One region of the Variovorax sp. 350MFTsu5.1 genome, then DNA from elsewhere that is predicted to be linked to it. Evidence: riboswitches for the same ligand, from Rfam matches in the RefSeq annotation. Region 1 holds a riboswitch; the other holds the start of a gene.

What was found. A riboswitch is a leader RNA that binds a small molecule or an ion and turns the genes downstream of it on or off. The one in region 1 is predicted to bind thiamine pyrophosphate.
Region 2: another riboswitch for thiamine pyrophosphate. It lies ahead of thiC (phosphomethylpyrimidine synthase ThiC); the one in region 1 lies ahead of ABL843_RS14095 (purine-cytosine permease family protein).

What each region holds. Positions count from the first base shown of each region.
Region 1 is NZ_CP157620.1:3,108,200-3,123,940, reverse strand. It holds gene cysD (sulfate adenylyltransferase subunit CysD) at 1-748, shown strand, start outside; gene ABL843_RS14125 (sulfate adenylyltransferase subunit 1) at 864-2,204, shown strand; gene fdxA (ferredoxin FdxA) at 2,249-2,578, shown strand; gene ABL843_RS14115 (NAD(P)/FAD-dependent oxidoreductase) at 2,536-3,618, shown strand; gene ABL843_RS14110 (aspartate aminotransferase family protein) at 3,615-4,925, opposite strand; gene ABL843_RS14105 (TetR/AcrR family transcriptional regulator) at 5,038-5,781, shown strand; gene ABL843_RS14100 (adenylate/guanylate cyclase domain-containing protein) at 5,768-7,660, opposite strand; TPP riboswitch at 7,859-7,959, shown strand; gene ABL843_RS14095 (purine-cytosine permease family protein) at 8,036-9,379, shown strand; gene thiD (bifunctional hydroxymethylpyrimidine kinase/phosphomethylpyrimidine kinase) at 9,324-10,172, opposite strand; gene ABL843_RS14085 (FAD-dependent oxidoreductase) at 10,208-11,299, shown strand; gene thiS (sulfur carrier protein ThiS) at 11,296-11,499, shown strand; gene ABL843_RS14075 (thiazole synthase) at 11,518-12,330, shown strand; gene ABL843_RS14070 (thiamine phosphate synthase) at 12,327-13,262, shown strand; gene ABL843_RS14065 (TonB-dependent siderophore receptor) at 13,268-15,427, shown strand; tRNA gene ABL843_RS14060 (tRNA-Asn) at 15,476-15,551, shown strand; tRNA gene ABL843_RS14055 (tRNA-Asn) at 15,717-15,741, shown strand, end outside.
Region 2 is NZ_CP157620.1:6,117,676-6,133,416, reverse strand. It holds gene ABL843_RS27855 (hypothetical protein) at 1-862, opposite strand, end outside; gene ABL843_RS27850 (TetR/AcrR family transcriptional regulator) at 1,057-1,734, opposite strand; gene ABL843_RS27845 (asparaginase) at 1,898-2,968, shown strand; gene ABL843_RS27840 (phosphatase PAP2 family protein) at 3,044-3,862, opposite strand; gene glyQ (glycine--tRNA ligase subunit alpha) at 4,013-4,921, shown strand; gene glyS (glycine--tRNA ligase subunit beta) at 4,925-7,090, shown strand; gene ABL843_RS27825 (hypothetical protein) at 7,115-7,444, shown strand; gene ABL843_RS27820 (DUF6036 family nucleotidyltransferase) at 7,434-7,967, shown strand; gene gmhB (D-glycero-beta-D-manno-heptose 1,7-bisphosphate 7-phosphatase) at 7,964-8,542, shown strand; gene ABL843_RS27810 (lysophospholipid acyltransferase family protein) at 8,542-9,315, shown strand; gene ABL843_RS27805 (M48 family metallopeptidase) at 9,361-10,335, shown strand; gene thiC (phosphomethylpyrimidine synthase ThiC) at 10,368-12,251, opposite strand; TPP riboswitch at 12,341-12,446, opposite strand; gene ABL843_RS27795 (YchJ family protein) at 12,488-12,907, opposite strand; gene ABL843_RS27790 (response regulator transcription factor) at 13,096-13,836, shown strand; gene iaaH (indoleacetamide hydrolase) at 13,850-15,370, opposite strand; gene ABL843_RS27780 (metallophosphoesterase) at 15,469-15,741, opposite strand, start outside.

The DNA.
Region 1 (15,741 bases):
CGGCCGCATTCCCTACCCGCTGCTGATGATCGACACCGGCCACAACTTCCCCGAGGTCACGGAGTACCGCGACCGCCGCGCGAAGGAACTGGGCGCAGAACTCATCGTGCGCAGCGTCGAAGACTCGATGAAGCGCGGCACCGTGCGCCTGGCCCACCCGGGCGAATCGCGCAACGCGCACCAGTCGGTGACGTTGCTCGAAGCCATCGAAGAATTCCGCTTCGACGCGCTGATCGGCGGCGCCCGCCGCGACGAGGAAAAGGCGCGCGCCAAGGAGCGCATCTTCTCGCACCGCGACAGCTTCGGCCAGTGGCAGCCCAAGGACCAGCGCCCCGAGCTGTGGACGCTGTTCAACACGCGCCTGGCCCCGGGCGAGCACTTCCGCGTGTTCCCGATCTCGAACTGGACCGAACTCGACGTGTGGCAGTACATCGCCCGCGAGGAAGTCGGCCTGCCCTCGATCTACTACACGCACAAGCGCGAAGTGGTGGAGCGCCGCGGCCTGCTGGTGCCGGTGACCGGGCTGACCCCCGCTCGCGACGGCGAGACGGTGCAGGTGCGCGACGTCCGCTTCCGCACCGTGGGCGACATCACCACCACCTGCCCGGTGGAAAGCCTGGCGGCCGACGCGAGCGACGTGGTGCTCGAGACGCTGTCGGTCGACGTGAGCGAGCGCGGCGCCACCCGCATGGACGACATGACTTCGGAAGCTTCCATGGAGAAGCGCAAGAAAGACGGGTACTTCTGACCCACCCCCAGGCTTCGCGCACTTCGTGTCGCTACGCCCACCCCCTCGAAGGGGGCAACACCAGCGGCCCGGCAGAGCCGGTTCCGCGGTGTTCCACGAATTGGAGAATCACTCAATGAATGCTGCTGTCATTTCAAACGCCTCGCCCGCCGAAGTCCACGGCGACACCGGCACCGCCCTGCGCTTCATCACCTGCGGCTCCGTCGACGATGGCAAGAGCACGCTGATCGGCCGCCTGCTGGTCGACAGCAAGACCGTGCTGCAGGACCAGCTCGCCGGCGTGCAGCGCGGCGGCGAGACGGACCTGGCCCTGCTGACAGACGGCCTTTCGGCCGAGCGCGAACAGGGTATCACCATCGACGTGGCGTACCGCTACTTCTCGACCGCCAGGCGCAAGTTCATCATCGGCGACGCGCCCGGCCATGAGCAGTACACGCGCAACATGGTCACGGCCGCCTCCGCCGCCGACGCCGCGGTGGTGCTGGTCGACGCGACCAAGCTGGCCTGGGCCGCCGAGGTGGAAGACGGCACCGTGGTCAAGCGCGAGCTGCTGCCGCAGACGCGCCGCCACACGCTGCTGTGCAACCTGCTGCGCGTGCAGTCGATCGTGTTCGCCATCAACAAGCTGGACGCCATCGGCGATGCAGGCCTGGCCTTCGAACGCATCTCGACCGCGCTGAACGCCTTTGCCGAAGCGGCCGGCGTGAAAGTCGCGGCCATCGTGCCGATCTCCGCGCTCAAGGGCTGGAACGTGGCCACGCGCCATGCCGACTGGGTCGGCTACGAAGGCCCCAGCCTGCTCGAGCTGCTCGAAGAGCTGCCGGTGACGGCGCAGGACGAGGCCGTGCCCTTCGCCTTCCCGGTGCAGTGGGTCGAGAAGTTCTCGTCGTCGGCCGACACCTCGCAGGGCCGCCGCGTGTTCTGGGGCCGAGTCGCCTCGGGCCACGTGGAGCCGGGCCAGCGCGTGACCGTGCTGCCGAGCAACCAGACCGCCACCGTCGCCCAAGTACTGAGCCACACGCGCCAGCCGAAGGCGGTGCATGCGGGCCACAGCGCCGGCATCGTGCTGGACCGCGAGGTCGACGTCTCGCGCGGCGACTGGCTGCTGGCGCCCAGCGCCTTCGAGCCGGTGCGCGAGATCACCGCCACCGTGGCCTGGCTCGACGACGAGCCGCTGGTCGCGGGACGCGTCTACTGGGCGCTGCAGGGCCACCGCTGGGTGAAGGCCAAGGTCGCGCGCATCGTCGACCGCGTGAACATCACCACGCTCGAATCGGAGCCCGCGACGCAGATCGAGGCCAACGCCATCGGCGACGTGGTGCTGGCGCTGCAGCAGCCGCTGGCGGTGCTGCCCTTCACGCAATCGCGCGCCCTGGGCTCGCTGGTGCTGGTCGATACGGCCTCCCACAAGACCGCCGCTGCCGTGCTCGTGCAGCCCTCCGCCGCAAAGGCCTAAAATCCCGGGTTTCCCCCGACCTCACCACTGACGCCAGAAAACAAATGACCCACGTCGTCTCCGAAGCCTGCATCCGTTGCAAATACACCGACTGCGTGGACGTTTGCCCCGTCGACTGCTTCCGCGAAGGTCCCAACATGCTGGTGATCGACCCGGACGAGTGCATCGACTGCGCGGTCTGCATCCCCGAGTGCCCGGTCAACGCGATCTACGCCGAGGAAGACCTGCCGGCCAACCAGATCGCCTTCATCAAGATCAACGCCGAGCTGGCCCAGGCCGACGGCTGGAAGAGCATCACCAAGCGCAAGCCCGCCCTGCCCGACGCCGAGGAGTGGAAGGACAAGACGGACAAGATCGGGGAGCTGGTGCGCTGAACCAGCCCGCCGCCCCTGCCGTTTCCCCGATCGAGACCGACGCGCTGATCGTCGGCGCCGGCCCCGTGGGGCTGTTCCAGGCCTTCCAGCTGGGCCTGCTCGAAATCTCCTGCCACATCGTCGATGCACTGCCCGCCGCCGGCGGCCAGTGCGTGGCGCTGTATGGCGACAAGCCCATCTACGACATCCCCGGCACGCCCGTGACCAGCGGGCGCGACCTGGCGCAGTCGCTGCTGCAGCAGGTGTCACCGTTCAAGCCGCAATTCCATTTCGGCGAACAGGTTTCCACCCTGGCGCGCGAGGCCGATGGGCGGCTGCTTCTCACCACTTCGGCGGGCAAATCATTCCTCGCCAAAACGGTGTTCATCGCGGCCGGTGTCGGCGCCTTCGTGCCCAAGCGCATCGCGGTCGAAGGCATCGCGCAATTCGAGGGCTCCTCGCTCTTCTATCACCCCGATTCGCTGGACCGCTTCGCCGGGCAGACGGTGGTGGTCAACGGTGGCGACGACATCGCGCTCGAAACCGCCATCGCGCTCACCGCCATCGCCAAGCAGGTCACGCTGGTGCACCGGCGCGACGGCTTCCAGGCAGAGGAAGCCACCGTTTCGGCCATGCGCGCCCTCGTGGCCGCGAGCAAGATGGCCTTCCAGGTCGGCCAGCCCACGGCCTTCGACGGCAAGCAGCTCCAGATCACCACGCCCGACGCGACCACGCTTGAACTGCCGCTGGACGCGCTGGTCGCCTGCCTGGGCATCTCGCCGCGCCTCGGCCCCATCGCCGACTGGGGGCTGGAGCTGGAGCGCAAGCAGGTGCCAGTGGACACAGAGAAGTACGAAACCCGCGAACGCGGCGTGTTCGCGGTGGGCGACATCAACACCTATCCGGGCAAGAAGAAACTCATCGTCTGCGGCTTCCATGAAGCCACGCTGGCCGCCTGGGGTGCCACGGCCATCGTGTTCCCCGGCAAGGCCGTTCCGCTGCAGTACACGACCACCAGCACCCGCCTGCACGAGCTGCTGGGCGTGGCCGGCTCCCGCTAGTTCCTGGCGGCACCGGGCAGCAGCACCCGGTATTCGCCGATGAAGCTGCCGATGGCGGCCACGTAGCGGTCGATGTCCGCATCGGTCAGCGGCAGCGACAGCACGACGAAGCCGCGCGGCGAGGTGTAGATGCCCTCGCTCAGCAGGTGGAAGAAGAGCAGTTGCCGCAGGCGGGCGTCGACCGGTGCCAGGTCGTCGGTGCTGCGCACCTCGCCGCCCACGAAATGCGCGTTCATCAGCGAGCCGATGCCGGTGAACTGCATCGCGACGCCCTCGCTTGCGCACAGCGTGTTCAGCCGCTGCCGCATCGCATCGCCACGCGCTGCCAGTGCGCCCGCGGCCTCCGGCGTGAACAGCTTCGTGAGCCCCGCATGGCCGGCCGCCATCGTCAGCACGTTGTTGTTGAAGGTGCCCGAATGGGCCAGCGGCCCGGTGCGCGGATCGAACAGCGCCATCACGTCGGCACGTCCGCCGAAGGCGCCGAAGGACATGCCGCCGCCGATGTACTTGCCCAGCGTGGTCAGGTCGGAGCGGATGCCCAGCTTGTTCGCCAGCCCGTGCGGCGCGAGGCGCGAAGTCATCACCTCGTCGAAGATCAGCAGCGCGCCGACGCGGGTGGCTGATTCGCGCAGCGCCTGCAGGAACTCCAGCCGGCCCGGAATGCATCCGCTCGCGCCCTGCATCGGCTCCAGCAACACGGCGGCGATCTCGGGGCCGTGCCTGTCGATCTGCTCGCGCGCGGTCCGCTCGTCGTTGTAGGGCAGCACCAGGAAGTCGAAGGGCACGGTCGTCGGCAGCGGCTTGGCGCCGAAGCCAAGCACGCCGCCGTGATAGCCGCCCGAAAACACGACGAGCTTGCGGCGGCCGGTGAAGTGCAGCGCCGCCGTCAGCGCCATCAGGTTCGCCTCGGTGCCGGAGTTGGTGAAGCGCAGTTGCTCGATCTGCGGAAAGCGCTCGCAGATGAGCCTGGCGAGCCGGCCTTCGAGCAGGTTGTGGCCTGTGAGGTTGATGCCGCTGTTCATCGCCTCGGCGACGGCCTCCCGGATCTCTGGCGCCGAATGGCCGTAGACGCCGGCCGTGTACTCGGCGATGAAGTCGGCATAGCGGTGGCCGTCGGCGTCCCACAGCGTCGCGCCCTCGCCTTTCGCGATGGTCAGCGGGAACGGCGCGTAGAACAGCACCGAGCGGCTGTTGGCACCGGGCATGTAGCGCGCCTGTTCCTCGAACTGGCGCATGCTGGCGGGATTGCCTTCGGTGAAGCGCAGGTGCGCTGCTGCGAGGGCCTGGTCGATGTCGGCGTGCGCCATGGCAATGTCCTTCGTAGGGTGTGCGCCCGTCGCATGCAGCGCGATTTATTGTTCGATGCTCAATTTATTTTGTTTATACAGTCAACCCGACTGCCGCACAATGGCTGCAACCATGACGAAGCAATCGCCCCCCAAGTCACCGAAACCCCGCACGGCCGGCCGCCCCTCCGGCGGCGGTGGCCTGACGAAGCAGCGCATCGCCGAGGAGGCGCTCGCGCAGATCGACGAATTCGGCCTGGGCGCCTTCAGCATGCGCGAGGTGGCGGCCCGGCTCGACGTCTACCCGGCCACGGTGCACTGGCACGTGAGCACGCGCGAGGCACTGCTGGCCGAAGTGGCGGCGCTGGTCATGGCCGAGGTCGCGCCGCCGCCCGGCAAGCTCGTCTGGAAGGACTGGATCGCCGAACTCTTCCGCCGCTGCCGCGCCACCGTACGGCGCCATCCGAACGTGGCGCAGCTGCTGGGCGCGCAGCTGGTGTCCAACGGCAGCCTGCCGATGGAGCTGGTCGAAGGCATCCTCGCCACGCTGGCCGACGCCGGCTTCGAAGACGAAGCGCTGCTGGAGGCCTACAACTGCGTGGTCGCCGCGATGCTGGGCTTCCTGACGATGGAGTTCTCGCCCCTGCCCGCCGACAACACCCAGGCCTGGGCCGAGGAGCTGCGCGAACGCGTGCACACGATCCGCCCGCTCGACCACCCGGTGCTCACGCGCAACCTCGCGCAGCTGGCCAACAAGGCCTTCATCCTGCGCTGGGACAACGGCACGACGGTGCCGCTGGACAGCAGCTTCGAGCGCCATATCCAGATCACCATCGACGGGCTCGAAGCCTTCGCGCGCCGGATCAGGAAGGTTTAGGTCCCAGCACCTCGTACAGCGCCATCCGCGTCTGCCGCCCGCGCAGCTCCGCGAGCTCTTCGATACGGCGCGTGGCGAGCCGGCCGCCCAGCCCCTCGAAGGTGGCTTCGGAGATCAGCGTGCGCGTGCCCAGCTCCTTGTTGGCGCCCTCGATGCGGCTCGCCGCATTGATCGCGTCGCCGATGGCGGTGTACGACAGGCGGTTGCTCGAGCCGAGCACGCCCGCGATCACATGGCCGGTGTGGATGCCCACGCGCGTGCGGAACTCCTGCAGACCCTCGGCGCGCCACTTCTCGTTGAGCGCGTTCATCTCGGCATGCAGCTCGATCGCCGCCAGGCAGGCGCGGTACTCAGCATCCTCGAGTTCGGTGGGTGCGCCCCACAGCACCATGATGCCGTCGCCCATGAACTTGTCGATCACGCCGCCGTGACGCGCGAAGATGCCGGCGGCGAGATTGAAGTACTCGGTGAGCTGGCGCACGAGCACCTCGGCCGGCATCGACTCCGAGATGCTGGTGAAGCCCTCCACGTCGGTGAACATCGCGGTGATGCGCTTCGGCGAGCCGCTCGGCCCCAGCGCGTGCCCTTCCGCGACGAGTTGCCGGATGATGTCCACCGGCACGAACTTGCTGAAGGCCTTGAGGCTGCGCGCGGATTCGTCCAGCGCCTGGTTGAGGTGCTGCACCTCGAGCACCCGGCTCGGCTCGATCGGCAGATCGTCGAGTTCCAGCCGCCCGATGCGGCGCGCGACGCGCGAGAGGTTCTCTATGGGCCCGGTCACCAGCTTCGACAACCGCAGCGAAATGATGAGCGCCAGCGCCAGGAAGCTGACCGTCAGCGCCAGCGACCAGAGCACCGAGCGCTGCAGGCCACCGAGCAGCAGCTCCTCGGGCTCCCAGCTCACGAGCTGCCACCGGGTGTGCGGCAGGTGCGAGGTCTGCACGAGGTAGCGACTGCCTTCGTGCTCGATGGAGAAGGCCTGGTCGTCGGCCCCGCCTGCCGTGCTGACCGAGAGCATGTGCGCATGGATGGCGCCGAGCACGCCGCTGTCTGGCGATTCCAGCTCGCGCACCGGATCGGGATGGTCGCTGCGCGCGATCACATGGTGGTCCGAACTCATCAGGGCGCTCTCGCCATGGCCCTGCGCACCGAAGGCGCCCACGAGCCTGGACAGATGCCCCAGCGACACGTTGGCATCGACCACGAGTCCCCGCGTGTGCCCTTCGTCGTCGGCGCGCGCCGAAGGCCGCGCGTGCCCGACGGCCAGTTCCTGCGAGTCGCTCATCATGAATGGCTGGGTCCACACCGGTCCTTTCGCCTTCATGGCCTCCAGGTACCAGGTGCGCTTCTCGGGATCGAAGTCGCTGCGGTAGGCCGAGATCGATGTTGTCGCAAAACGCTGCTTCGCGTCGCCGCCGTCCCGGTCCGGCGAGTCCTTGTAGTGCCAGGTCTCGGTGCTGAATCCGTCGGCGCGCAGCACCTGGCGGATGGCCGGCACCGGGTAGCGCACCGCCATCAGCACGTGGCCGTGGTCGGTGGCCACGTTGATGCTGTCGATTTCCGGCGTCTGCTCCAGCAGCGTCCAGAGCATCTCGGCGGTCTGCTCGCCGTCCTCCCCGCACACGTGGACGCTGGGTGAATCGGCGATCGCACGGATCGCCGCCTCGGTCTTCGCGAGGAAGGCAAGCACGCTGTCCTCGACCCGGTCGTGGTTGATCTTGTGCGCGGCGGTGCCGAGCCTCGACACCAGCCTCTCGGCGGCCCAGTAGCCGAAGGCCACCAGGAGCAGCGACTGCACCAGCGCCACCGCGCAGATGATGGTCCCCACGTCGACCCTGAACCGCCTGAGGCGGGTGCCCTTGAAATCCTCATCGACCATGCAAGCTCCTCTTCATTTCTTGTTTCTGCACGCTTATCGGCATGCGCTCCCGTTTCTTCTGCCGTCGTTTTCCTCGGCGGTCGATTCTCGCGCCGCGCATCCGCATGCCGAGGGTTTTCCCTGCCCGCAAAGGCATGCCTGGCGTCGCGGCTTCCCGGCCCCGCATAAAATCGGCTCCGCGCCACGGGTTTGCCGCGGCGTACTTGCTAGGGGTGTTGGGCGGCTTGCCGTCCGGCTGAGAAAGTCCCTTTGAACCTGATTGAGGTAATCCTCGCGCAGGGAAGCTGGTCCGGTGGCCTCTCGCGCCTTCTCGCGTGAAAGCCGCGCCACTGGGGCCTCGCCCACCTGCCAAACCTTTTGCACTGGAGCAAACGGATGGCACACGACGACAAGAACAACGATGCCGCTGGCGTCTCGAACGAGGCGCTGACGCCTCTGCCCGCCTCGCGGCGCGTGTTCGGCTGGCAGGACCATGCCTCACTCTGGTTCAGCCTCGGCGTGGGCCTGCTTGTGATGCAGATCGGCGCCTACCTGGTGCCGGCCGCGGGCACGCGCGACGCAGCGATCGCCATCGTGCTCGGCTCCTGCATCGGCGCGGGCCTGCTGGCCTGGACCGCGCGGCTGGGCTGCCAGAGCGGCCTGGCGAGCGCCGGCCTCATGCACGCCACCTACGGCAGTGCCTTCGCGCGGCTGCCGGTGCTGCTCAACATCGTGCAGCTGGTGGGCTGGACCACCTTCGAACTCGTGGTGATGCGCGAAGGCACGCAGGCCATCGGCCAGACGGTGGTGGGGCCGGCGCTGGGCAGCTTCTGGGGCGGCGTGCTGACGACGTTGCTGTGGGGCGCGGTGCTGCTGGCGCTGCTCGCCGGCTCGATGGTGAAGCTGGTGCGGCGCTTCGTGAGCCGGTTCGGGCTGCCGCTGGTGGTGCTGTCGCTGCTGTGGCTCACGTGGCAGTTCGCGGCGCAACTGCAGGCCAAGGGGCTGGACGCCTTCTGGGCGCGCCCCGGCGACGGCACGATGGGCATGTTCAGTGCGCTCGACCTGGTGATCGCGATGCCGGTGTCGTGGCTGCCGCTGGTGGCGGACTATGCGCGGCACGGCAAGCGCAGCTCCGGCGGCCTCGGCGGCGCATTCGGCGGCACCTGGATCGGCTACGCGGTCGCGAACGTCTGGTGCTATGCGCTGGGCGTGATGGTGGTGAGCGTGGCCGAACCGGGCACGGGCCTCGTCACCGCGCTACTGCTGGCCCAGGGCGGCCTGGTGGCGCTGGGCCTCATCCTCATCGACGAGCTAGACAACGCGTACGGCGACGTCTACTCGGGCTCGGTCTCCACGCACAGCCTGCTGCCGCGCTGGAGCGTGAAGCGCTGGGGCCTGCTGCTGGCTGCCCTGTGCATCGCGCTGGCGCTGGTGCTGCCGATGCACACGCTGGAGCCCTTCCTGCTGCTGTTGAGCTCGGTATTCGTGCCGCTGTATGGGGTGATCATCGGCCGGCTGGGCAGCGGCGAGGCGGTATCGCCGCAAGGCGCGCGGCGCAAGATCGACTTCGGCGCGGCACTGATCTGGATCGCGGGCATCGCCGCATATCACGCGCTTGCCAAGTGGGCGCCGCAGTTCGGCTCCGCGCTGCCGACACTGGCCGCGACTTTCGCGCTGGCCTGGCTCAGCCGGCCTTCAACGGCAGCCGGTGCGTCGGCACTGGCGCAAAGCCGTGGTTGAGCGGGCCATGACCCGCGCCGATCTTCACGTCTGCACCTGCAGCCATCGCGCCGAGGATGTAGGCGCGCGCCCTCTCGACCGCCTCGGGCAGCGTCGCGCCCAGCGCAAGGTGCGCGGCAATGGCAGACGACAGCGTGCATCCGGTGCCGTGCAGGTTGCGGCTTTCGATGCGGCCGGAGGCCAGTCGCTTGCGTTCGCCGCCGGCCTGCAGCAGCACGTCGACCACTTCGTTGCCCGGCAGATGGCCGCCTTTGAGCAGCACGGCCTTCGCGCCGAGCGCCAGCAGTTCGTCGGCCGCGCCGTCGAGTGCATCCACGCCTTCGATGGCACGGCCGACCAGCAAGGCGGCTTCGTCGAGATTGGGCGTGACGACCACGGCGCGCGGGAACAGCTCACGCACCAGCACCTGCACCGTCTCGGCAGCGATCAGGCGGTCGCCGCTGGTGGCGACCATCACGGGGTCGAGCACCACGTTCTTCAGCTGGTAGCGGTCGATGGCCCAGGCCACCACTTCGACCACCTCGGGCGCATGCAACATGCCGAGCTTGACGGCATCGACACCGATGTCTTCGACCACGGCCTGGATCTGCGCCCTGAGGAAATCGGGCGGCACGCCGTGGATACCCGAGACGCCCAGTGTGTTCTGCGCGGTGAGCGCGGTGATGGCCGTCATGCCGTAGCAGCCCAGGGCGGCGAAGGTCTTGAGATCGGCCTGGATGCCGGCGCCGCCACCGCTGTCGGAACCGGCGACGGAAAGCACGCGTGCGTAGCGCTGAGTGGGCTCTTGGGTCATGCCGAAAATTATCGGCGACGCGAAGGAGCCCTGGCATGAGCCTTCCTTTCGACTCGGTCGCCATCCTCGGCGCAGGCCTCATGGGCCGGCTGATGGCGGTGACGCTGGCGCAGACCGGGTGCAAGGTCGATGTGTTCGAGGCCGGCAGCGCCGAGGCCGAAGGCGCTGCCGCGCGCGTGGCCGCCGCGATGCTGGCGCCGCTGGCCGAATCGGCCGTCGCACCGGTGTCTGTCGTGCGCATGGGGCAGCACGCGCTCGCGCGCTGGCCGGAGCTGCTCGCGCCGCTGGCACAGCCCGTGTTCTTCCAGCGCGAAGGCACGCTGGTGCTCTGGCATCGGCAGGACGCGGCCGAAGCAACGCGGCTCGCCCGCGTGCTCGCGAACACCGGTGCGCAGGTGCCCGAGCTGGCGCCGATGCAATCCGTCGACGCCCGCGCGATCGCCACGCTGGAGCCCTCGCTGGGCCAGCGCTTCGCTCAGGGCCTGTTCCTTCCGGGCGAAGGCCAGCTCGACAACCGCGCGCTGCTGGCCTCGCTGCTCGCCACGCTCGAGAGCAGCCCTCTCGTCACGCTGCACTGGCAATCGCCGCGTACGCCTTCGGACTTCTCGCCCGGAACGACAGGCCAGCCCGACTGGGTAATCGACTGCCGCGGCCTCGGCGCCCGTCCGCAGTGGAATGCTCTTCGTGGTGTGCGCGGCGAGGTGATCCGCGTGCATGCGCCCGAGGTGAGCCTGAAGCGACCGACGCGCCTCGTGCATCCGCGCTACCCGCTCTACATCGCGCCCAAGCCGGGCAACCTGTTCGTGATCGGCGCGACCGAGATCGAGTCGGACGACATGTCGCCCGCCAGCGTGCGCTCCACGCTCGAACTGCTGAGTGCCGCGTATGCGGTGCACAGCGGCTTCGCCGAGGCGCGCATCGTCGAGATCGCGACGCAGTGCCGGCCCACGCTGCCCGACAACCTCCCTGCCCTGCGCCTGCCGCAACCGCGCGTGCTGCAGATCAACGGCCTGTACCGCCACGGTTTCATGATCGCGCCCGCGATGCTCGACGCGGCGATGGAGGTTCTGACGCAGGGCCGCTCGCCTCTTGCGGAGAGCTTCGGCATGGAGACCCGAGACACATGACGATGAACATCCTGATCAACGACAAGCCCTTCACCCTGCCCGACCAGGCGATGCTGACCGACGCGCTGGCCGCGCTGCAGGCCACGCCGCCCTTCGCGGTGGCCGTGAACCGCGAATTCGTGCCGCGCTCGGCCTACGCCACGCGCGCGCTGAAACCCGAAGACCGCGTCGAAGTGATCCGCCCCGTGACGGGCGGCTGATTGATGGAGACAACAGAAATGACGACCCCGAACGACCCCTTGGTGCTCTACGGCGAGACCTTCCACAGCCGCCTGCTGCTGGGCACCGCGCGCTACCCCTCGCCCGACCTGCTCGAAGCCGCCGTGAAGCGCGCGAAGCCTGCGATGCTCACTGCCTCGCTGCGCCGGCAGACGGCCAGCCAGGGCTCGGGCAACAGCGAGCTCGGCAACGGCTTCTGGGAGCTGCTGCGCAAGCTCGCGGTGTCGGTATTGCCCAACACCGCCGGCTGCCACAGCATTCAGGAGGTGGTCGCCACCGCGCAGATGGCGCGCGAGCTGTTCGACACGCCGTGGATCAAGCTGGAGCTGATCGGCGACGACTACACGCTGCAGCCCGACACGCTGAACCTGGTCGACGCGGCCTCGCAGTTGATCCGCGAGGGCTTCAAGGTACTGCCCTACTGCACCGAGGACCTCGTGCTGTGCCAGCGCCTGGTCGACGTCGGCTGCCAGGCGGTGATGCCTTGGGCCGCGCCCATCGGCACCGGCCGCGGACCGGTCAACCCCTACGCGCTGCAGGTGCTGCGCGACCGCCTCAAGGTGCCGATGCTGGTGGATGCTGGCCTGGGCCTGCCTTCGCACGCCTGCCAGGTGATGGAGTGGGGATACGACGGCGTGCTGCTCAACACCGCCGTCGCGCTGGCGCAGGACCCGGTCGCGATGGCCGGCGCCTTCGCCGACGCGGTGCAGGCCGGGCGCAGCGCGCATCGCGCCGGCGCCATGGCCGCGCAGGAGGCCGCGCAACCCAGCACGCCCGTGCTCGGCACGCCTTTCTGGCACCACGAATCATGAGCACCACATTCGACTCCGGCGCCATCGCGCAGGCCATCGTCGCTGCGCACGGATTGCGCTTCGGCGCGATCACGTCGGCGCCGGTGAGCGCGCCCAGCTTCTCTTCCGACGATCCGGTGTATCGCGGCGCCAAGCGCGCGTGTTCCGCACTCGGCTTCATCGAGATCGACGCCGAATGCCTGGCCCTCGCATGGACCGCGCAGACAAAGCGCCTGAGCAGCTTCGATGCTGCGTTGTGGCCCGACGCGCCGGAGGACTTCGGCATGCGCCCCTTTCCGCCCACCGCGCGCGACGACGCGTTTCCGCCCTGCCCCGAGCGGCTCGGCCTCTATGCCGTGCTGCCCGATGCCCAATGGGTCGGCCGCATGGCGCGCGCGGGTGTGCCGACGGTGCAGCTGCGATTCAAGTCGGACGACGGCGCCGCCATCGAACGCGAGGTGCAGGCGGCCGTCGAGGCGGTGCGAGGTACCGGCGCGCTGCTCTTCATCAATGACCACTGGCAGGTGGCCATCGCGGCCGGCGCCTATGGCATCCATCTGGGCCAGGAGGATCTCGACGCGCTCTCGCCCGAAGACCTCGACCGGCTGCGCGCCTCCGGCCTGCGTCTTGGCGTCAGCACCCACGGCTATGCGGAGATGGTGCGCGCCGACAAGGTAAGCCCGAGCTACATCGCCATGGGCGCGGTGTACCCGACCACGCTCAAGAAGATGGCGACCGCGCCGCAGGGCGTGGCGCGGCTGGGCGCCTATGCGCGGCTGCTGCGCGGCTATCCGCAGGTCGGCATCGGCGGCATCGATGCGGTGCGGCTGCCGGAGGTGCTGGCGACCGGCGTGGGCTCCGTCGCCGTGGTGCGCGCGCTCGTCGCGGCCGACGACCCGGAAGCCACGGCTGCACAATGGATCGCCGCCATCGATGCCGCTGCGGGCAAATGAACAGAATGAAAAAGACAGAGCTTCCCTTCGATTCTTCCGGCCGGCATCGGCTGTCTCCCGTCTCGCGTGCGCTGGCAGCCATGCTCTTTGCGGCGGCATGTTCAGCGCATGCGCAGCAGCAATCCGCGCTGCCGGAGATCACCGTCAGCGAAGGCACGGCCGCGTCGCAGGCCGACGTGAGCGGCTTCGGCGACGTGCCGCTGCGCGAGCTGCCGATCTCGGCCACGGTGATCGACAGCCAGCAACTGCAGGCCAGCGGCGCGCGACGGCTCGCTGACCTCACGCAATTCGACGCCTCGGTGACCGACGCCTACAACTCGGCGGGCTACTGGGACTACCTCACGGTGCGCGGCTTCGTGCTCGACAACCGCTTCAACTACCGGCGCGAGGGCCTGCCGATCAGCGCCGAGACATCGATTCCGCTCGACAACAAGGAGCGCGTCGAGATTCTGCGCGGCACCAGCGGCATACAGGCCGGCACCAGCGCGCCGGGCGGGCTGGTCAACTACGTCGTGAAGCGGCCCACCGAGCAGGACCTGCGCACGGTGCGCATCGAGACTTCAAGCCGCGGCAGCCTGCTGGGCGCCATCGACCTCGGGGGGCGCTTCGGCGAGAACAGGCAGTTCGGCTACCGCATCAACGTGGCGAGCGAAAACCTCAAGCCGCTGACGCACAACCTCGACGGCAACCGCAACCTGTTCTCGCTCGCAGCCGACTGGCGCATCACGCGCGACTCGGTGCTGGAGTTCGAGATCGAGCAAAGCCGCAAGACGCAGCCCAGCCAGAACGGCTACAGCCTGCTGGGCAGCGTGCTGCCGGCGCCGGTGGATCCGCGCATCAACCTCAACAACCAGCCGTGGTCGCAGCCCTCGGTGTTCAAGGCGCTGACGGGCACGCTGCGCTTCAGCCAGGCGCTGAACGCCGACTGGCGCTGGAGCGCGCAGATCGGCCAGCAGCGGCTGAAGAGCGACGACCGACTGGCCTATGCCTTCGGCTGCGGCGCCGAAGGCAACTACGACCGCTACTGCTCCGATGGCACCTTCGACGTCTACGACTTCCGCAGCGACAACGAGCGCCGCACGCTGACGGCCGGCAGCATCAATCTGAAAGGCAACGTGACGACGGGCAGCGTGAGGCACGAACTCGGCTTCGGGCTGATGCAGAGCCGCGTGCGCAATCGCTTCGACAACCAGGCCTACAACTACGCGGGCACCGGCAACATCTGGGGCACGGCCGTCGTGCCGCCGGCTCCGGATGCCACCACGCCGCAGACCAACCGGGACGAGCGATCGACCGAGTTCTCGGTGCAGGACGCGATCCGCTGGAACGAGCGCTTCACCACGTGGCTCGGCGCGCGCCATACGCGGCTCGACCGCAGCAGCATCGGCAACGACGGCTCGAATCCGACCGGCTACAAGCAGGACGTGACCACGCCATGGATAGCGGCGAGCTACGCTTTCCAGCCGGGGCTGCTGGCCTATGCGAGCTGGGGGCGGGGAGTCGAGTCGCAGGTGGTGCCGAACAGGATCTCGCAGTACAGCAACGCGGGGCAGGCCCTGCCCGCGCTGCGCTCGCGTCAGTGGGAGCTTGGCCTCAAGGGCGGCAACGACGCCTTCAACTGGCAGCTCGCATGGTTCGACATCTCGCGGCCGCTGACCAACATGGACCTGTGCAGCGGCTTGTGCGAGGTGCGCAACGACGGCAAGGCGGTGCATCGTGGTCTCGAAGCGGGTGCGCAGTGGAACCAGGGGCCTTGGCGCATCGGTGGCAGCGTGACGCTGATCGATGCGAAGCGGCGCGGGAGCACGGCCAATCCGGCGCTCAACGGCGAGTCGCCCACGAACGTGCCCAAGCAGGTGCTGCGCGCGCAGACCGCCTACCGCTTCGCATCGGTGCCGGGCCTCGAGGTTGCGGGACAGCTCTCGTACGAAGGCCGCCGCAACGTGCTGCCTGATGGCTCGATCACGCTGCCCTCGTGGACGCGCGTCGATGCCGTGCTGCGCTACGACACGAAGCTGCGCGGCGCGAACGCGAGCTGGACGCTGTCGGTCGACAACCTGTTCGATCGCCGCTACTGGAAGGAATCGCCCTACCAGTTCGGGCATGTCTACCTGTTCCCTGGCGCGCCGCGCACGCTGCGTCTGGGGCTGAGCGTTGCACTTTGAACGCGTTGCCGAAAGTCATGAAAAATGACGCTATAATCTAAGGCTTGTTCCTCGATAGCTCAGTCGGTAGAGCGCCGGACTGTTAATCCGTAGGTCCCTGGTTCGAGCCCAGGTCGAGGAGCCACCACAAAGCCGCAAGGCCTCTGGATGCCCCGCTACCCACAAGGTAGCGGGGCATTTCATTTGAAGTGGTGCGCGGTGTTTCTTGCAGGCAATCGTCGCATCGATGCAAAAAATGCAGTCGAAGCGCCGAGATCGGCAAATCCATTGCATATAATTTAAGGCTTGTTCCTCGATAGCTCAGTCGGTAGAGC
Region 2 (15,741 bases), 3.0 Mb from region 1:
GGAAGCGCTCCTTCAGCAGGCGGTAGCCCAGCGCACCCTGTTCGCGGATCTGTTTCGGGACGTCGGGGAAGTCGCCGCCGACCACGCTCAGCGGACTGATCACGGCCTTCATCTCGTAGCGGGCCGGGCTGCTCAGGTCCTTGATGAAGAAATACGCGCTCTCGTGGTTGATGGTGCTGGGTGCGAACCACGGCCTGAAGCCGTTGGCGCCCTGCGCGTTGGCCGCATTCACCATGTCCACCTTGGTGGTCGGGATCGGGATGGAGTTGTAGTCGTAGGTGGCCGATGAGCCCATGTCCTTGCGGTAGAGCACGCCGAACACGGGGTTGCTGTTCGGCGGCGGCAGGATCTTCAGCTGCGGCATCAGCTGCACGAAGACCTTGCCCTGCGCGCCCTGGTCCTTCATCTGCTGCAGCAGGCGCGGCAGCAGGTCGGGCGTCAGGATGTCGAGCTCGATCGTCTTGTACTCATAGCTGTAGGTGGTGTCGACGTCTTTCACCACCATGAACTTGTCCTGCAGCCGCACGATGTTGCCGCCCAGGGTGCCTTCGACATAGCGATAGCCCGCGGCGCCTTCGCGGTTCAGCAGCGCGATGTAGTCGTCGTAGCGCTTCTCGGCCGGATCGACGTCCGGATCGCGGTCCTGCTCGAAGGTCACCCACTTGTAGTGGGCGTTGACGGGCGTCGGATTGGTGCCGGGGCCAGGCTCTTCAGGTGGCGGCTCCTTTGGCGGCGGCTCCTTCGGCGGAGGGGGTATCTGGCTGAAGAGCCCGGGGTCGAAGCTGCTGCCGCCACCCCCGCCGCCGCCGCAGGCCACCAGTGCTGCCGTCGCGAGCGCGGCAAAGAACAATCTCGCTTTCATGATCCTCTACTCCTGTTTGTCTGTTCGTGATTCGCCGCCGCGAAAGAAGAAAAAGAAGGCTGGGCGGCGAAGCGTGCGAAGGTAGGCGCGCGGGCGTACCGAACACAGTGCACAAAGTCACTGCGTTGCAGGAAGCGGAAGGAAGGCGGGAAGAGGAGTAAGAAGAAAGAATTGGCTACGACCGCAGCCGGCGCTCAGGCCTCGATGCCGCAGCCGTGCAGCACGAAGGCCACCAGCTCGCGCGCGATCGGCTCGCGGTCGAAGGGCGCGTCGGGCGGCAGGCCGAGCATCACGCGCGTCTGGATCGCGTAGTCGGCATAGCTCTGCGTCATGGCCCAGATGTGCATCAGCAGGATGCGTGCGTCGAGCGGGCGCATCTGGCCGCGTGCGATCCAGCCGTTGATGACGTCGATCTTCTTCTGCGTCCAGGCCCGTGCGTTGGGCCAGTAGCGGTCGAGGTTGCGCCCGCCGTCGAGAATTTCGCGCGTGAAGATGCGCGACATCTCGGGGCTGTCGATGGCGTGGTCCAGCTTCTTGCGGATGTAGTCGCCCAGCACCGTGGCCGGGTCGCTCGCGTCCTCGAAGGAGAACACCACCTTCCATGCGTGCAGCACCTGCATCAGCAGCTCTTCGTAGAGTTCTTCCTTGCCGGCGATGTAGTAGTGCAGCTGGGGCTTGGTGAGGCCGGCGCGCGCCGCGATGGCCTGGGTCGAGGTGCCCTTGAGGCCATGCAGGCTGAACTCCGTGACCGCCGCGGTGCGGATCGCCGCCATGATGCGTTCGCGCCCGGGCCTTGCGCGCGACAGGGGGCCGTCGGGCGCGGGCATTTCCTGGGCGGTCGAGACGGGAAGGGCGGCGGGATCGGCGTTCATGGTGGCGGGTGGGCGAGCGGCGGTGCGCGCGGTCGATGGTAATACCACCGGTACCCCTGGCATGACCGCATGCCATGCCGGCATGAGCGGGCAGGGCATGCGGGCATGGTTCCTGTATCTTCCTCGCCGCCTCGAAAAATTCCATTCAACACAGGAGTTGTTTATGTACCTCTCTCCCCGTTTCCGTGCCTTCGCGGCCGGCGCCGCGCTGCTGGCCGCCAGCGCGCTCGCGCAGGCGCAGCAGGCGCTGCCCAATGTGGTGATCCTCGCCACCGGCGGCACCATCGCCGGGGCCGGCGCCTCGGCCGTCAACAGCGCCACCTACGCGGCCGCCAAGGTCGGCGTCGAGAAGCTGATCGCCGGCTTGCCGGAGCTCTCCAAGGTCGCCAACGTGCGCGGCGAACAGGTGTTCCAGGTCGCGTCGGAAAGCCTCACCAACGACAACCTGATGACGCTGGCCAAGCGCGTGTCTGCGCTGTCGAAGCAATCGGACGTGGACGGCATCGTCATCACCCACGGCACCGACACGCTGGAAGAAACCGCCTACTTCCTCACGCTGACCGTGCACACCAGCAAGCCGATCGTGGTGGTCGGCTCGATGCGCCCGGGCACCGCGCTGTCGGCCGATGGCGCTCTCAACCTGTACAACGCCGTGAACGTGGCGGGCAGCAAGGACGCGATGGGCAAGGGCGTGCTCGTGACGATGAACGACAACATCGACACCGGCCGCGACGTGAGCAAGAACGTCAACATCAAGACCAATGCCTTCTCCAGCCAGTGGGGCCCGCTGGGCATGATCGTCGAAGGCCGCAACTACTGGTTCCGCGCCCCGGTCAAGCGCCACACCATGAACTCGGAGTTCGACATCGACAGCATCACCGCGCTGCCGCCGGTTGAAATTGCCATGGGCTACGAGGGCGTGAGCTCGGTGGCCATCGACGCCATCGCCAAGAGCGGCGCCAAGGCGCTGATCCATGGCGGCACCGGCAACGGCTCGGTGGCCGACCGCATCGTTCCGAACCTGCAGAAGGCCCGCGCCGACGGCGTGATCGTGATCCGTAGCGCCCGCGTGCCCGACGGCTTCGTGATCCGCAACGCCGAGCAGCCCGACGACAAGTACGACTGGGTGGTGGCGCACGACCTGCGTCCGCAGAAGGCGCGCATCCTGGCGATGGTCGCCCTGACCAAGACCAACAACACCAAGGAACTGCAGCGCATCTTCTGGGAGTACTGATCCCCCCGGGGCGCATGGCGCCCCTCTGCAGAACGAGGCCTCAGCGGTGAAAGCCGCCGCGGCCTTTTTTTCTTTCTATCGGCGGTCCGTTCCGCGATGGTGCCGCGCGTACTCGATGCTCGCGATGCAGATCGCCAGCCATGCGGCGCCCGAGCAAAGCCCCGCGAGCACGTCGCTCGGGAAGTGCGCCCGCACGAAGATGCGGCTGCAGGCCACGGTGACGATCACGGCCGTCGCCGCCATCACCGATGGCACGCGCCAGCGCGCGGGCAGCATGCGCAGCCCCAGATAGCCCAGCATGCCGTAGAGCACCATCGAGCCCGAGCTGTGGCCGCTCGGAAAGGAGTAGCCCGAGACCTGCGCGAAGCCGAAGTCATGCACCGGCCGGGCGCGCTCGAAGATGTGCTTGAGCATGTGGTTCAGCAGTGCATTGCCGACCGTGGCCGCGACCCAGCCGGCAGCGAAGCCGCGGTGCCCGCGCAGCCACAGCGCGATCGCCACTCCGGTGCACAGCAGCACCACGGTGATCGGGTCGGCAAGGTGGGTGAGCCACGAGAACACCTCGCGCACGCCCGGTGGCGTATTCACGCCCACGGAATGGCTGATCGTCTCGTCCAGCAGGCCCATTGGCCGGCCGTTGCCAAGGCCCTCGGCCACTTCGGCGAATACCCAGGCCAGCGCCAGCACCGCCGCCGCACCGATGGCCAGCCCGCCGAACAACAGCCCGGCGCCCGGCTCGGGCTGCGCCGCGCGGCGGCGGCGCAGGTGCTCGAAGCCCCATGCGGCGATGCCGGCGACCAGGGTCAGCAGGGCGAGAAGAACCAGGAATCCGGGCCAGGCCTGGGCGCCGAGGCGCTCTCCCAGGGCGATCAGTGCGGCATGGTCAACGGGCATGAGTGGGGCGTTCGGGCGACAGGGCTGGGAGTTCGAAGGGAAGGGCAGGAGCATAGCGGCCCGTTCCTGACTGCCCGCTGCCTCGTAAAATAGCCGGTTCGTTGCGCCGCGGGGTCTTCTCCCGCCGGGCGGCCGCCTTCACGCAGATCCATGCTGACTTTCCAACAAATCATTCTCAAACTGCAGTCGTACTGGGCCGACAAGGGCTGCGCGCTGCTGCAACCGTACGACATGGAAGTGGGCGCGGGCACCTCGCACACCGCCACCTTCCTGCGCGCGCTGGGCCCCGAGCCCTGGAAAGCCGCCTACGTGCAGCCCAGCCGCCGCCCCAAGGACGGCCGCTACGGCGAGAACCCCAACCGCCTGCAGCACTACTACCAGTACCAGGTGGTGCTGAAGCCGGCGCCCTCGAACATCCTCGAGCTCTACCTCGGCAGCCTCGAGGCCCTGGGCTTCGACCTCAAGAAGAACGACATCCGCTTCGTCGAGGACGACTGGGAGAACCCCACGCTCGGCGCGTGGGGCCTGGGCTGGGAGGTGTGGCTCAACGGCATGGAAGTGACCCAGTTCACCTACTTCCAGCAGGTCGGCGGCATCGACTGCAAGCCCATCACCGGCGAGATCACCTACGGCCTGGAGCGCCTGGCCATGTACCTGCAGGGCGTGGACAACGTCTACAACCTCACCTGGACCGACGGCCTGAGCTACGGCGACGTCTACAAGCAGAACGAGGTCGAGCAGTCGACCTACAACTTCGAGCACAGCGACGCCGAGTTCCTGTTCACCGCCTTCAACGCGCATGAGAAGCAGGCCAGGCACCTCATGGACGCCCAGCTCGCGCTGCCCGCCTACGAGCAGGTGCTGAAGGCCGCGCACAGCTTCAACCTGCTGGACGCGCGCGGCGCGATCAGCGTGACCGAGCGCGCCGCCTACATCGGCCGCATCCGCAACCTCGCGCGCAGCGTGGCGCAGAGCTACTACGACAGCCGCGAGCGCCTGGGCTTCCCGATGGCGCCGCGCGAGTGGGTCGCGCAGATCCCGCCGAAAAAGGTTGCCTGAGCGATGACGACCCCCATGAACAAGAACTCCCTCCTGGTCGAACTGTTTGTCGAAGAGCTGCCGCCGAAGGCACTGAAGAAGCTCGGCGACGCCTTTGCCGGCGTGCTGCGCGACCAACTCGTGGCGCAGGGCCTTGCCGACGCCGGTGCGGTGCTGACGCCGTACGCCTCGCCGCGCCGCCTGGCCGCGCACATCACGCACGTGGCCGAACGCGCCGCAGACAAGGCCGTGTCGCAGAAGCTCATGCCCGTGGCCGTGGGCCTCGACGCTTCGGGCCAGCCTACGCCCGCTCTGCTGAAGCGCCTGGGCGCGTTGGGCGCCGACGCCTCCGCCGTGCCCGGCCTCAAGCGCGCGATGGACGGCAAGGCCGAAGCCCTGTTCTACGAGAGCACCGCCAAGGGTGCAACGCTGGCCGAGGGCCTGCAGAAGGCGCTGGCCGAAGCCATCGCCAAGCTGCCGATTCCCAAGGTCATGAGCTACCAGCTCGAAAGCGGCTGCGAGCTGCCGGGCTGGAGCAGCGTGAGCTTCGTGCGACCCGCGCACGGCCTCGTGGCGCTGTACGGCGATGCCGTGGTGCCGGTGGAGGCGCTGGGCCTGAAGGCGGGCCGCGAAACGCACGGCCACCGCTTCGAGGCGGCGGTCGATCCGGTGGTGCTGCGCGATGCCAACAGCTATGCGCTGCAGCTGCAGGAGGAAGGCGCCGTCATCGCGAGCTTCGAGACGCGCCGCGCCGAGATCGCGCGCCAGCTCGCGGCGGCCGCGGTGAAGGCCGGCGGCGGCTCGGTGCCCATCGAGGACGACGCCCTGCTCGACGAAGTGACCGCGCTGGTCGAGCGCCCGAACGTTCTGGTCTGCAGCTTCGAGCGCGAGTTCCTCGAAGTGCCGCAGGAGTGCCTCATCCTCACGATGAAGGCCAACCAGAAGTACTTTCCGCTGCTCGACGCCTCAGGCAAGCTCACCAACAAGTTCCTCGTCGTCAGCAACATCAGCCCCGACGACGCGAGCGCGGTCATCGGCGGCAACGAGCGCGTGGTGCGCCCGCGCCTGGCCGACGCCAAGTTCTTCTTCGACCAGGACCGCAAGAAGTCGCTGGCCTCGCGCGTCGAATCGCTGGGCAAGGTGGTCTATCACAACAAGCTGGGCACGCAGGGCGAGCGCGTGGAGCGCGTGATGCGCATCGCGCGCGGCATTGCCGAGAAGCTCGGCGACGCGGCCCTCGCCGCGCATGCCACGCAGGCCGCCCAGCTCGCCAAGGCCGACCTCGTGACCGACATGGTCGGCGAGTTCCCCGAGCTGCAGGGCATCATGGGCCGCTACTACGCGCTGCACGACGGCCTCGACGCATCGGTGGCCGACGCCATCGAGGACCACTACAAGCCGCGCTTCGCCGGCGACGAGCTGCCGCGCAACACCGTGGGCCTCGTGGTGGCGCTGGCCGACAAGCTCGAGACGCTGGTCGGCATGTTCGGCATCGGCAACCTGCCCACGGGCGACCGCGACCCGTTCGCGCTGCGCCGCCACGCGCTGGGCGTGATCCGCATGCTGGTCGAGAAAGACCTGCCGCTGGAGCTGACCAGGCTGGTGAGCGACGCGCGCACGGCGCTGGACGACGCCATCGGCAAGACCGGCGAGTTCCCGCTGCACAAGGCAGCGGAGGACGTTGGCCAGGTCGTCGACTTCATCTACGACCGCCTTGCGGGTTCCCTGCGCGAGCAGGGCGCCAGCGCGCAGGAGGTCGAGGCCGTGCTGGCACCGCGCCCGCAGCGCCTGGGCGAGGTGCCCAAGCTGCTGGCCGCCGTGCGCGCCTTCGCTGCCCTGCCGGCCGCCGCAGCGCTCGCGGCAGCGAACAAGCGTATCGGCAACATCCTCAAGAAGGCTCCCGAGGCCGACGCGCACGTCAGCGAACTGCTGCTGCAGGAGCCCGCCGAGAAGGCGCTGCACGCGGCCATGGCGCAGGTCGTGCCCGCCGCCAACGCGCAGTTCGACGCCGGCGACTACACCGCTTCGCTGCAGACGCTGGCCGCGCTGCGCGAGCCGGTCGATGCCTTCTTCGACGGCGTGATGGTCAACGCCGAGCAGGCCGACCTGCGGCTGAACCGGCTGGGCCTGCTGATGTCGCTGCACGCCGCGATGAACCGCGTGGCGCAGCTCGAGCGGCTGGCGGTCTGATTTTCGGCGCTCGATAATTCGGCCATGAACCGCCAGCAACAGATCGACGACTTCCTGCTTCAGGCGCATCGCCTTGCAGTGTCCCGGCTGCGGGCGGAGCCTGCGCGCATCGCGGATGTTTCCGCGACGCTCGAGCGGTGGCAGGCGCAGGCCGGTGCCACGCGGTCCGATCCTTACTGGAACGAGTGGCGCGCCATGCTCGCTGCCGGCGTCGATGCGATCGAAGAGGCCACTTGCGGTACCGACGATCACGCGGTGGCGCTGCGCAATGTTTCTCCTGTTGGCGTCCTCATGACGCAGCGCGAGCGCGGCGAACTCCTGCGCGCGGCGCGGCAGGGCACACATGCAGCGTAGCGAAGCCGAGCATGTGCTGCGCGCGGCCGCAGCCATTGCGCAGGAGCAGTCGTTTGTCGTGATCGGCAGCCAGGCGTTGCTCTTCCTGCTGGAGGATGCACCGCCGAGCCTGCTGGTGTCGCGGGAGCTCGATCTCTATCCCGCCCTGCACCCCGAGAAGTCCGATCTGATCGACGGTGCCATCGGCGCACTGTCCAGCTTCGACGACACCTTCGGATACCACGCCGATGGCGTCGGCCCCGAGACGGCAGTGATGCCCGGCGACTGGATGCAGCGTGCCAGTCTTCACTACTTGGGTGACCTGACGGTGGTCTGTCCCGATCTGCACGACCTGGCGCTGTCGAAGTGCGTGGCGGCTCGCGAGAAGGATGCCGACTTCGTGCGCGAGTTGCTCAGGCTCGACTTGGTGAACACCGCCGTCCTGCACGAACGTGCTGCCTTGCTGGACGGGGCGAAATATCCTGTGGCGCAGATCGACGACTGGATCGGGCGGCGCAGCATCGAAGCGGGGAAAAGCTCATGAAACTCGTCATCCTCGACCGCAATGGCACGCTCAACGTGCACCGCGAAGACTTCGTGAAGAGCGACATCGAGTGGACGCCGCTGCCCGGTGCGCTGGAAGCGGTGGCGCGGCTCAACCATGCGGGGTGGCACGTGGTGATCGCGTCGAACCAGTCGGGCCTGGGGCGCGGCCTGTTCGACATGGCCTCGCTCAACGCGATGCACGCCAAGATGCACAAGATGCTCGCGGCCGTGGGCGGCAAGGTCGACGCGGTGTTCTACTGCCCGCACAGCCCCGACGAGAACTGCGACTGCCGCAAGCCGAAGCCGGGCCTGTTCCTGCAGATCGGCGACCGCTACGGCATCGATCTCAAGGGCATCCCGACCTGCGGCGACAGCCTGCGCGACCTGCAGGCCGGCGCGGCGGCCGGCTGCGAGCCGCACCTGCTGCTCACCGGCATGGGCGCGGCCTGCCGCGGCGTGGATCCGCTTCCTTCCGAATACCCGGCGAACACGATGGTCCACGACGACCTCGCCGCCTTTGTCGATTTTCTGCTCGCGCGAGAAGCGCGGGATGCACTGCAGGTGGCTGTCTGATGGCGTTGTTCCGTTCCGTTCTCCACGCACTGTGGATGCTCGTCACCGTGGTGCCCTGGGGCATCATCATGTGCGTCAGCTCGCTCTGGAAGCGCGGCGTGCCGCTCTACTGGATGGCCGTGCGGTGGCTGGGCTGGGCCATCGGCGGCGCGCGGGTGCTGCTGGGCATCAGGACGCGCGTGAGCGGCATGGAGAACCTGCCGACCGACAAGCTCGCCGGCGCGATCCTGCTGGTGAAGCACCAGTCCACGCTCGAGACCTTCCTCATGCCCACGCTCATGCCGCACCCGCTGGCCTACGTGTTCAAGAAGGAGCTGCTCTACATCCCCTTCTTCGGCTGGGCGATGGCGCGGCTGGACATGATCCACATCGACCGCAGCCAGCGCGCGCAGGCCTTCAACAAGGTGGTGAACCAGGGGCGCAAGCTGCTCGCGCAGGGCATCTGGATCATCATGTTCCCCGAGGGCACGCGCATCCCGCGCGGGCAGAAGGGCACCTACAAGAGCGGCGGCACGCGGCTGGCCTGCGAGACCGGCGTGCCGGTGATTCCGATCGCCGTGACCTCGGCCAAGGTCTGGCCGCGCAAGGCCTTCATCAAGCGCCCCGGCGTGGTCGACGTGTCCATCGGCCCGGCCATTCCCAGCGTGGGCCGCAAGCCCGACGAGCTGATGCGCGAGGTCGAGGAGTGGATCGAGGCCGAGATGCGCCGCCTCGACCCCGAGGCCTACGCGAACAGCCCCTCCCGGCCCGCCCGTCAGGAAGCGGTGAGCTGACGGGCGCAGGCCGCCGGTAGAGCGACAGAAACCAGAAGGCCCGCCATGGGGGGATTGCTCCGGTTCACGATGGACCTGTTCGAGGGGCTGGGGAGCGAGTTCGCGCCCCCGGCGCCCGCGCCGGCACGTCCGCGCCGTCCGAGGAAGCCGAAGCCGGCGGTACCGCCTTCCGTGCTGCCGGACGCGGCCATCCTTCCTCCCGCGCCCGTCGATCCGGATGCGCCGCCCGCGGTGCCGCTGGCCGACACGCTGACGCTCGCGAACTTCGCGCACCCACAGGCCACGCGCGAAGTGGTGCTGGGCTCCGCGCGCGTGGCCTACGAATTCAAGCGCGGCAAGCGCAAGACCATCGGCTTCCTGGTGGGGGCCGAAGGGCTGTCGGTGCGCGCGCCGCGCTGGGTGGCGCTGCGCGATGTGGATGCGGCCATCCACGAGAAGTCGGACTGGATCCTGCGCAAGCTCACGGAGACGCGACAGCGCCTCGCGCGCGTGGAAGCCACGCGCATCGAATGGAAGGACGGCGCAGCCTTCCCGTTCCTGGGCGAGCCGGTCGTGATGCGGCTCGATCCCAAGCACGGCTTCGCGAGCGTCGGTGGCACGCTGGACGCGGCCACCGAGGAAGGCGCGCCGCGCATCCTGCGGCTGGCCGTCTCGCAGAACGCCGAGCCCTCGCAGATCCGCGACGCCGCGCAGGCCTGGCTCATGCGGCAGGCGCGCAAGCTGTTCATCGAGCGGCTGGACCACTTCGCGCCGCTGCTCGGCGTGCAGTGGCAGAAGCTGTCGCTGTCCAACGCGGCAACGCGCTGGGGCAGCGCCAGCGCCGACGGGTCGATCCGGCTCAACTGGCGGCTGATCCACTTTCGGCTGCCGGTGATCGACTACGTCGTGGCGCACGAACTGGCCCACCTGCGGGTGATGGACCACTCGCACCGCTTCTGGGAGACCGTGGAGAGCGTGGTGCCCGACTACGACGTGCTGCGGCAGCAGCTCAAGGACGAAGCGGTTCCACGCTGGAACTGAGGCCGGGGCGCCCCGGCCCCGGGGTCAACGCTTCAGGACACGGCCTTGATGGGGATGTACATCTCACCCCCGCCCGCCATGAACTCCTTCGACTTCTCCTCCATGCCCTCGCTCATTGCCTGATCCTCGGCCACGCCCTTCTTCGCGGCGTACTCGCGCACTTCCTGCGTGATCTTCATCGAGCAGAACTTGGGGCCGCACATCGAGCAGAAGTGCGCCACCTTGCTCGAATCCTTGGGCAGCGTCTCGTCGTGGAATTCGCGCGCCGTGTCGGGGTCGAGGCCGAGGTTGAACTGGTCCTGCCACCGGAACTCGAAGCGCGCCTTGCTCAGCGCGTCGTCGCGCGAGCGCGCGCCCGGGTGCCCCTTGGCCACGTCCGCGGCGTGCGCGGCGATCTTGTAGGCAATGATCCCCTGCTTCACGTCGTCGCGGTCGGGCAGCCCCAGGTGCTCCTTCGGCGTCACGTAGCACAGCATCGCGGTGCCGGCCCAGCCGATCATGGCCGCGCCGATCGCGCTGGCGATATGGTCGTAGCCCGGCGCGATGTCGATGGTCAGCGGGCCCAGCGTGTAGAAGGGCGCCTCGTGGCAGTGCCTGAGCTGCTCGTCCATGTTCGACTGGATCATGTGCATCGGCACATGGCCCGGGCCTTCGATCATGGTCTGCACGTCGTGCTTCCAGGCGATCTGCGTGAGCTCGCCCAGCGTGCGCAGTTCGGCGAACTGGGCCTCGTCGTTGGCGTCGGCGCCCGAGCCGGGGCGCAGGCCGTCGCCGAGCGAGAAGCTCACGTCGTAGGCCTTCATGATGTCGCAGATGTCCTCGAAGTGCGTGTAGAGGAAGCTCTCCTTGTGATGCGCGATGCACCACTTGGCCATGATCGAGCCGCCGCGCGACACGATGCCCGTCATGCGGTTGGCCGTGAGATGGATGAAGGGCAGGCGCAGGCCGGCGTGGATGGTGAAGTAATCGACGCCCTGTTCCGCCTGCTCGATGAGCGTGTCGCGGTAGATCTCCCAGGTCAGGTCCTCGGCCACGCCGCCCACCTTCTCGAGCGCCTGGTAGATGGGCACGGTGCCGATCGGCACGGGGCTGTTGCGCACGATCCAGTCGCGCGTGGTGTGGATGTTCTTGCCGGTGGAAAGATCCATCACGTTGTCCGCGCCCCAGCGGATGGCCCACACCAGCTTCTCCACCTCTTCCTCGATGCTCGAGGTGACGGCCGAGTTGCCGATGTTCGCGTTGATCTTCACCTTGAAGTTGCGGCCGATGGCCATCGGCTCGACTTCGGGATGGTTGATGTTCGCGGGAATGATCGCGCGGCCGCGCGCCACCTCGTCGCGCACGAACTCGGGCGTGATGATGCGCGGAATGCTCGCGCCCATCGGGTTGCCCGCCACGCGCTTCGCGCGCTCCTCGTTGGCGAGGTACTCGGCCATCCATTCGCGCTTGCCGTTCTCGCGCAGGGCGACGTATTCCATTTCGGGCGTGACGATGCCGCGGCGTGCGTAGTGCATCTGCGTGACATTGCCGCCCGACTTCGCGCGGCGTGGCGTGCGCTGCAGCGCCGAGGCGCCCGCGCGCAGTTCGGCCAGGCGCTGGGCGTCGCGGTCCTCGTTCTTGGCGCCGTCGTCCAGCGCATGGTGCACGCGGCCTTCGTAGCTCTCGGTGTCGCCGCGTTCGGCGATCCACGCGCCGCGCACGTCCGGCAGGCCGCGGCGCACGTCGATCTCGACCTTCGGGTCGGTGTACGGGCCGGAGGTGTCGTAGAGCGACACGGTCTCGCCGTTGGTCAGCTGCACGTCGCGCACGGGCACGAACAGGTCGGGCCGGCTGCCCGGAATCACGCACTTGTGCGACGCGGGAAAGGGCTCGCGCGTCAGCGAAAGCAGCGAGGTGAACTTGTCGGGGGCATTCATCGGAGGCACTCCTTGTTGAGGAAAGGGTGCTCCGCAATCGCTCGGTGGTCTTCGGCAGAAGCCCGTCACGGGAAGGTGGACGGACCGAAGTCAGGGAGTGCAGCTCTTCTTACGCCGGTATGACCCGGATCAAGTTCGCGGGTCGGCAGCTTTGCCATCTCAGCACGCCACATGCGTGCACCCCGGAGCGGGGCCGATTGTGCGAGCCTCGGCCCGGCGCGTCAACCCGCGGGTTGTTACCGCAGGTCGCCGTCGAGGTAGTACCAGCGCCCGTCCTCGCGCACGAAGCGGCTGCGCTCGTGCAGGCGCGTGGCGGCGCCGGAGGGGCCGCGCTGGCGCGCGACGAACTCGACCTCGGCGTGGTCCGCATCGAGCACCGACCGGGCGCGGACGTCCAGCCCGAGCCATTTGACGCCCGGCTCGAACTCGATGGAGGCCGGGCGCTTCGAGGGATGCCAGGTGGCGAGCAGGTACTCGCCGCGCTCCAGCACGAAGGCCGAATAGCGCGAGCGCATCAGCGATTCGGCATCGGGCGCGGGCGTGCCGTCGAAATCGTCGAGATAGCGGCCGCAGCATTGGGCATGGGCGACGGGCTTGTCGCGGCGGTCGGTTCGGCCGCAGGGGCAAGGCCCGGAGAAAGGGACGGAGGCACTCATGAAGACTGCTATTGGAACACCCCGCGGCCCAGCCTCCGACAGGGCAAGCCCGGAGCCGGTGAAGGCCGCTAGCGGCGGATGGGCTCCTGCAGCGCCTGCGCACCGGCCGGCCCGGTCCCCGGGCATCCACCCTTGGCGCGGCGCTTGCTAAACGATAGCGTTGCCCTAGCCCGTCGAGAAAGCCCGCGATGTACCTCACAGCCCCCGAACAGCAGGCCCTGCGCGGCGTCTTCGCGCTGCTGGCCGAGGACGACCGTGGCGAGCGGGAGATCCGCGAGCGCCTCGGCCAGGCGCTGCTCGACCTGCTGCACGCCGACCAGTTCGCCTCCTTCGTTTGGAACGCGGCGGGCAACAGCTTCGGCTCGCGCGTGGCGATCCACATGGACCCGGCGAACCTCGACACCTATGCGCAGTGGCACCAGCACCACGACCCGATCACCTTCGTGCTGCAGTCGCGCCGCCGTGCCACGCGTGTGACCGAGGTGATGCCGCAGCGCGAGCTGATGCGCACGCCCTTCTTCAACGACTTCCTCGCGCGCGACGGCCTGCACTGGGGCATGAACCTGCATGCCTTCGAGGGCGACCGGGCACTGGGCGACCTGCGCATCTGGCGCCGCAAGGGGCGCGGCGATTTCGGCGATCACGAGAAGGCGCTGCTGGACCTGATCGAGCCGGCGTTCATCGGTGCCTTGCAGCGGGCACAGCGTGCCGCTGCAACAGCCATTCCTTCATCGCATGCACCAGCCTCCTCCGATGCGCTGCTGAGTGCGCGCGAGCAGGAGGTGGCCCGCTGCGTACGCGAAGGGCTCACCGACAAGGAGATCGCGCGGCGCATGGCGGTGAGCGTGCCCACCGTGCGCACCTACCTGCGCCGCATCTTCGACAAGCTGGGCATCGAGCGCCGCTCGGCGCTGGCGGCCTTGCGCTGACAGCCGCAGCCAGTCACTTCGGCGCGGGCAGCCGTCCCAGCACCTTCTCCACCGCGAGGCCCACGGCCAGCAGCCTGCGGTCGCTGCCGGCGGGGCCATCGAGCTCCAGGCCCACGGGCAGGCCCGTCGTCGCGCCGATGCCCGAGGGCAACTGGATGCCGGGGATGCCGGCGTTGCTGCCAGGGTCGGTGTTCTGGATCAGCGCGCCGAAGTTCTCGGGGCTGCTGGCCTCGGGCGCGGCCGCCAGCGCCACGCGCGGCACCGTCGGAAACACCAGCGCGTCGAGCCTGTTCTTCGTGAAGGTGTCGCGATACAGCTTCTGCAATGCGGGGCGTGCGACGCGCATCGCGTTGTCGTAGACCGGCTTCGCATCCACCACGCCGCTGGGCGCCGGCAGCTTGCGCGGGATGACGAAGGCTTCGAAGGTGCCCTTGACGTCGGGGCTCGCGATGCCGGCCGTGAGCTGCGCGATGTCGATGCCGGTGCGGTATGTCGCGAGATAGGCCGCCATGTCGTCGTTCGCCTCGTAGAGCGCGAGCGGGAAGCCGACGGCGCCGTTGAGCTCCATGAGCTTCGGCATCTCGACGTTCACCAGCGTGACGCCGGCAGCGCGTAGCTTTTCGAGCGCGGCATCGGTGGCCGCGCGCGTGTCGGCATCGAGATTCGCCTGGAAGGTCGGCACCACGCCGAGGCGCACGCGCTTGAGGTTCGCGGGCTTCGGCGGTGCGCCGCCGGCGATGACGCTGTCGAGCAGCGCCACGTCGGCCATCGACTGTGCCATCGGCCCGGCGGTGTCGCGCGTATGCGAGATCGGCGCGATGCCCTGCTGCGGATAGCGGCCCACCGACGGGCGCAGCGAGGCGCAGCCGTTGAATGCGCAGGGAATGCGCACCGAGCCGCCCGTGTCGGTGCCCAGCGCCGCGGGCACCATGCGCGCGCCGAGTGCCGAGCCGTTGCCCGAAGACGACCCGCCCGCGATACGGCTGGCGTCGTAGGCATTGCGCACGCCCACCTCGGTGCCGGTCTGGAAGGCGGGGTTGTAGCCGGTGACGCCGAAGGCCAGCTCGTGCATGTTGGTCTTGCCGAGCACGACGGCGCCGGCCGCGCGCAGCCTGGCCACCACCGGCGCATCGGCGGCAGGCACGAAGCCCTTGAGCGCCGGTGTGCCGGCTGTGGCGGGCAGGCCCTGCACCTGGATGTTGTCCTTGATGGCCACCGGAAGCCCCGCCAGCGGCTTGCAGGCACCGCCGCGCTTGCGCTGCGCATCGGCGGCGCGCGCCTGCTTCAGCGCGCCGGCCTCGTCGAGGGTGATGAACGCGTTGAGGTTCGATTTCGCCTTGGCCTGCGCGATGTAGGCGGCTGTCAGCTGCTCGCTGGTGACGGTGCCTGCGCACAGCTGCCGCACGGCTTCTGTTGCGGTCAGCGTCGCGATGTCGGGCGTCGCCGGCTGGGCCTGGGCGGAGAGGGCGAGAGCGACGGCGGACGGCACAAGGGCCAGCCGAGCGGCAAGGGAAATGGATTTCTGAACGGTCATGGCAAAGGCCTCCGGGAAAGAGGCGGCCATGGTGCGCCGGCGCGCGGCGCCTGTCTGTCATCCAAACCGATGACAGGCGGCAGAGGCTGCCCGCAGCTCTACCGGAACATCACCCACTCGGGTCGCATGTTGAAGCGCACCGGCAGGATGCTGACGCCCAGCCCGCTGGTGACGTACATGCGCCGGCCCTTGTGCGCGATCCAGCCATAGGCCCACTCGCGCGGGGCGGCGCCCGGCACGATCAGCGCGCCGTAGCCGGGAATGCTCACCTGCCCTCCATGCGTGTGCGAGGCGACCACGAGGCCTCGCGTGCGAGGCATGGTCGCGAAGCTGAAGGGGTCGTGCATCATGACCAGCGTCGCCGCATCGGC